DNA from 2 places in the Pseudomonas sp. MONT-RG-20F-20-E-7-02 genome. Region 1 is predicted to be linked to the other one. Evidence: predicted binding sites of a transcription regulator. Region 1 holds the regulator's gene; the other holds the start of a gene.
What was found. Region 1 encodes FliA, which starts transcription of late flagellar genes. Its sites were predicted from a motif close to CTAAAGTTTNNNNNNNNNNNGCCGNTAA; they were not measured.
Positions count from the first base shown of each region.

Region 2: the regulator FliA is predicted to act here: its motif matches at 1,660-1,687, upstream of L8I05_RS09850 (methyl-accepting chemotaxis protein).

Region 1 is NZ_JAKNQN010000001.1:421,411-424,365, reverse strand. It holds gene L8I05_RS01945 (protein phosphatase CheZ) at 1-262, opposite strand, end outside; gene L8I05_RS01940 (chemotaxis response regulator CheY) at 281-655, opposite strand; gene fliA (RNA polymerase sigma factor FliA) at 824-1,564, opposite strand; gene fleN (flagellar synthesis regulator FleN) at 1,561-2,394, opposite strand; gene flhF (flagellar biosynthesis protein FlhF) at 2,502-2,955, opposite strand, start outside.
Region 2 is NZ_JAKNQN010000003.1:176,800-179,754, forward strand. It holds gene L8I05_RS09850 (methyl-accepting chemotaxis protein) at 1-1,574, opposite strand, end outside; gene nhaA (Na+/H+ antiporter NhaA) at 1,772-2,947, opposite strand.

The sequences.
Region 1 (2,955 bases):
GTTCGGTAGCATCGGTGATTTGCGAAATCTCTTCGGCCTGGGGCATATGCGGGTCAATCTGGAAATTGACGATCGCACTGTGCAGCTCGCGTGTGAGCTTGCCCACTTCCTGGTACAGGCCGCGGTCACGGGTCTGGTTGAGCTCATGGATTAACTGCACCGCGTCGCCGAACTGGCCTCTTTCAAGGCTGTCGACCAACTGGTGAGCATGCTTTTTCAGGGTCGACTCAAAATCGCCCTGTGACGTTTCTTTATGCTCCATAGCTCCCCCGTGGCAGCATCAATGACCGATGCGTTCGAAGATTTTTTCGATCTTCTCTTTCAAGGCCAGCGCAGTGAATGGTTTGACCACGTAACCGTTAACCCCGGCTTGGGCGGCTTCGATGATCTGTTCACGCTTGGCTTCGGCGGTCACCATCAACACAGGCAAGCTGCGCAGTTTTTCATCGGCGCGCACGTGACGCAGCAAGTCGATGCCGGTCATGCCCGGCATGTTCCAGTCGGTTACCAGAAAGTCGATGCTCCCGCTGTTGAGGATCGGAATCGCCGTAATGCCGTCATCCGCCTCGACCGTGTTGGTGAACCCAAGGTCACGCAACAGGTTTTTTATGATCCGCCGCATCGTTGAGAAGTCATCAACGATGAGGATTTTCATGTTCTTGTCCAATTCGACCTCCAAGCAGTCTTAAACGCGCCCAGCACCTGGACGCGCCATTTCAATCAACAGGCGTTACACAAAAAGGACTGCCCAGGGCACCACGGAACGAACCCGCGAAGGCTTGAAGCCTTCGCGGTAGCGTCTGCAGTGTCCCCACACTGCCTGTCAGCGCGCGCGCCACTCTCCCAATCGCCCCCGCAAGCGGGCTGCGCACTGGCTGTGCAACTGGCTGACACGCGATTCGCTGACCCCCAGGACCTCACCGATTTCCTTGAGGTTCAGCTCTTCGTCGTAGTACAGCGCCAACACCAGTCGCTCACGCTCCGGCAAATTGGCAATCGCATCCGCCAATGCGCCCTGGAAACGTTCGTCTTCCAGGTCGCGCGACGGTTCGAGATGAGCACTCGCGCCGTCCTCGTGCAGCCCTTCGTGTTCGCCGTCCTGCAACAGGTCGTCGAAACTGAACAGGCGGCTGCCCAAGGTATCGTTCAAAATCCCGTAGTAATCGTCGAGACTCAATTGGAGTTCGGCCGCAACTTCATGATCTTTAGCGTCACGACCGGTTTTTGCTTCAATTGCGCGAATTGCGTCACTGACCATTCGCGTGTTGCGGTGTACCGAGCGCGGCGCCCAATCCCCTTTACGCACCTCATCGAGCATCGCGCCACGGATACGGATGCCCGCATACGTCTCGAAACTCGCCCCTTTGCTCGCGTCGTATTTGGTCGACACTTCGAGCAAACCGATCATGCCGGCCTGGATCAGGTCTTCGACCTGCACGCTGGCGGGCAGGCGTGCCAGCAGGTGGTAGGCAATGCGCTTGACCAGGGGCGCATAGCGCTCGATCAGTTCGCCCTGGCTGTCACGTGCCGACTTTTTGTAAAGGTTGTAGCCGCTGGATGTCATAGCACAGGTCCCGCGCTCGTCTGATGCACCAATCGCTCGACGAAAAACTCCAGATGCCCCCGAGGGTTGGCGGGCAACGGCCAAGTATCGACCTTCTGGGCAATAGCCTTGAACGCCAGTGCGCACTTCGAACGAGGGAACGCTTCGTAGACTGCACGCTGCTTTTGCACAGCCTTGCGCACACACTCGTCATAAGGAACTGCGCCAACGTATTGTAAGGCGACATCGAGGAAGCGATCCGTGACCTTGGTCAACTTGGCGAACAGGTTTCGCCCTTCCTGCGGGCTTTGGGCCATGTTGGCCAGCACGCGGAAGCGGTTCATGCCGTAGTCACGGTTGAGCAGTTTGATCAGGGCATAGGCGTCGGTGATCGAGGTGGGTTCGTCGCAGACCACCAGCAGCACCTCTTGCGCGGCGCGCACGAAGCTGACCACGGACTCGCCGATGCCGGCGGCGGTGTCGATCACCAGCACGTCGAGGTTGTCGCCGATGTCGCTGAACGCCTGGATCAGGCCGGCATGCTGCGCCGGGCTCAGGTGCACCATGCTCTGGGTGCCCGAAGCGGCCGGCACGATGCGAATGCCACCGGGGCCTTGCAGCAGCACATCGCGCAGCTCGCAGCGGCCTTCAATCACATCGGCAAGGGTGTGTTTGGGTGTCAGCCCCAGCAACACGTCGACGTTCGCCAGGCCCAGGTCAGCATCCAGCAGCATGACGCGACGGCCAAGCTCTGCCAGGGCCAGGGACAAATTCACTGACACGTTAGTTTTCCCGACGCCACCTTTGCCGCCGGTCACCGCGATCACCTGTACGGGATGCATGCTGCCCATTTTATTTCTTTACCTTGTCTTGCTTAGACGCAGGCTACATGGCTTGGCCGCGTGAATCGCTTGCAGACCATCGATGTAGATACATTTCACGGTGTTCATCCTGACCCTCAACCCACCCGCTTGGCGGGGTTGTGGTAAAGGTCGGCGAACATATCGGCCATCGCTTCCTCGCTAGGCTCTTCTTGCATTTGCACACTGACAGCACGGCTGACCAACTGATGACGGCGCGGCAGATGAAGATCATCCGGGATCCGCGGCCCGTCGGTCAGGTAGGCGACCGGTAATTCATGACTGATAGCCAGGCTCAGCACTTCGCCCAGGCTCGCGGTTTCGTCGAGCTTGGTGAGGATGCAACCGGCCAGGCCGCAGCGTTTGTAGCTGTGGTAGGCAGCGGTAAGAACCTGTTTCTGGCTGGTGGTTGCAAGCACCAGGTAATTTTTCGACTTGATGCCACGCCCGGCCAGGCTTTCCAGCTGCATGCGCAGCGCCGGGTCACTGGCTTGCAGGCCGGCGGTGTCGATCAGCACTACGCGTTTGCGCAGCAGCGGGTCGAGGGCGTTG
Region 2 (2,955 bases), on a different contig from region 1:
GCCAGCGATTGCGAGGCCGCAGTCGTTTGGGTCGAGCCTTCCGCCGACTGAATCGACAACTGCTGGATGTTCAGCAAGTTCCGATCAACCGCCCGGGCAACGTCGGCTTGTTCAGCTGCCGCTGTGGTGATCACCAGGTTGCGGCCGTTGATCTCATCGTTGGCCGCCAGTATGTCCGCCAATGCCTGTTGCGCCAGCTCGGCCAGGCCCAGGGTTTGCTGGGTCATGGAACTGCTGTCGAGCATGGTGTTGACGGTGCTGGCGGTGTTGGTCTGGATGCTGCCGATCATCTCCTCGATTTCTTGCGTTGACTGGGCAGTGCGATGGGCCAGTGCACGCACCTCGTCAGCGACCACCGCAAAACCTCGCCCGGCTTCACCGGCGCGTGCAGCTTCGATGGCGGCGTTCAGTGCCAACAGGTTGGTTTGCTCGGCAATGGTACGGATCACATCGAGTACTTTGCCGATCCCTTTGGCCTGCTCGGCAAGGCCGCCGACTTGACCCGAGCTGACTTCAACCCCACGGGTCAGCGCCTGGATCGAATTCAACGCCTCGACCATTCGCTGCTGGCCTTTCAAGGCGATGCTGCGCGACTCTTGGGAAAGGTCGGAGGTCGATGCCGCGTTCCGTGCGACCTCTTCAATCGCAGTGGTCATTTCAGTGACGGCGGTGGCGGCTTGTTCAATCTCGGCGTGCTGCTGTTGCAAGTCCCGGCTACCCTCGGCGGTTACCGCATTCAGTTGTTCTGCCGCCGCGGCCAATTGGCTGGATGAACCGGTAATTTGCCGCAGGGTCTGCACCAGGTTGTTACGCATGGTTTCTTGCGCCCGCAGCAGGCGCGTGGCTTCGTCGTTGCCCGTCGGGTTGATGGGCTGAGTGAGGTCGCCCCTGGCAATGGTTTCGGCCACCTGCACCGCTTCAATGATGGGAACGGTAATGCTGCGGGTCAGCAGCCAGGCCACCAGCACCGTGCCACCGCTCACCAGCAGAATAACGAGGGTGATACCGCCCACGGCATGTTGGTAAGCGGCGTCCGAGGTCTGGCCGGCTTGCTCGGCGCCTTTGTTGGCCAGATCTATCAGCTGGTCGAAGTTCTTGGTCATCTGCTCATAGCTTTCTCGAATACTGTTGAGAAAGTCGCGGGCGCCGGCCTTGTCGCCTGAGCGCGAGCGTTTGAGCATTTCGGTGTGGTTCTTCGCGTACCCCTCGAGGCTTTGGTTGAACACATCGAGGCGCGATTTTTCCTCCGGCGTGCGCAGTAGCGCAGCATATTGAGCCAGCTGTTCCTTGACACTTTTCAGGCGGCCTGCGGATTTGTCTTCGTAGGTTTGCATGTCGGCATCGCTGGACGACAGGATATGCGCCATCTCGCCCAGGCGAAAACGGTCCAGCGAAGCATTGGCCAGGGCCAGGATCCTGACGCGCTGCATCCAGTTATTCTGAATGTCGGCCGCCTGGGACTGGACTTCACCAATCTGCTTCAGGGCGAACAGCCCGAGAAACACACTCAGCGACGCAATAGCGGCGAAGCCGATGAAGGCTCTGGCTGCGATTCTTATATTTCTCAGGAACATGGGATTTTCGCTCGGGCTGGAAACGCGTTGGGGAGCAGTGTCGGGCGGGTGTTCCTGGCGGGAACAGATGGCTCGCCACACTCACTAGTCGGCGGCTGGCAGAAAGTCTTTAGGCAATTGCGGTAAGTGTCATCTTAAGCAAAAGAAAACCCCCAACCAGGCGACCAGTTGGGGGTTGTTGTGGGGCCTTCAGCGCGTCAGGCTTTCTTGCGACTGGCCATCGCCGTCACCGCATAACCAATACACGCCGCCAGGATCGACCCGGTTAGAATCCCCATTCGATCCTCGCCGGCGAACTCACTGGCACCTGGCACAAATGCCAGCGAGCCGACAAACAAGCTCATGGTGAAGCCGATGCCGCACAGGATCGCCACACCAAACACCTGGCCCCAGTTCGCGCCGCCGGGCAGCGCGGCAAGGCCGGTCTTGATCGCAAGCCAGGTGAAACCGAACACGCCGACGGTCTTGCCGATCAGCAGGCCGGCGGCGATGCCCATGGGCACATGGTGGGTGAAGCTTTCCAGGCTTACGCCGGTCAGGGACACGCCCGCATTGGCAAACGCGAACAACGGCAGAATGGCATAGGCCACCCACGGGTGCAGGGCGTGTTCCAGCGTCATCAGCGGCGACGGCTCGGCATTCTTGGTGCGCATCGGAATGCAGAAGGCCAGTGTCACGCCGGCCAGCGTGGCGTGCACGCCACTCTTGAGCACACACACCCACAGGATCAGGCCGATGATCAAATACGGCCCCAGCTTGATCACGCCCAGGCGGTTCATCGCGATCAAGGCAACCAAACAGGCGCCTGCACCCGCGAGTGCGGCACCCGACAAGTCGGCTGAATAGAACACGGCGATGACGATGATCGCACCAAGGTCATCGATGATGGCCAGGGTCATCAGGAACAGTTTCAGCGACACCGGCACGCGCTTGCCCAGCAGGGCCAGAACGCCGAGCGCAAAGGCAATATCGGTGGCCATGGGGATCGCCCAGCCGGAAAGCGCGGCAGGGTAGTCCTTGTTGATCGCCCAATAGATCAGCGCTGGCACCACCATGCCGCCAATCGCTGCGGCGCCCGGCAAGACCACTTGCGAGGGCTTGGACAGGTGGCCATCGAGCAGCTCGCGTTTCACCTCCAGGCCAATCAACAGGAAGAACAGGGCCATCAGGCCGTCGTTGATCCACAGCAGGGCGGGCTTGGCGATTTTCACCGCGCCGATCTGTGCTACCACCGGTACGTCGAGAAATGCGTTGTACAGGTGCGACAACGGTGAGTTGTTGATAATCAGCGCCAAGGCCGCAGCGGCGATCAACAACAGACCGCTGGCGGCTTCCAGCTGGAAGAAACGGGTGAAAGTGCTACGCAGAGGCAAGGGATGCT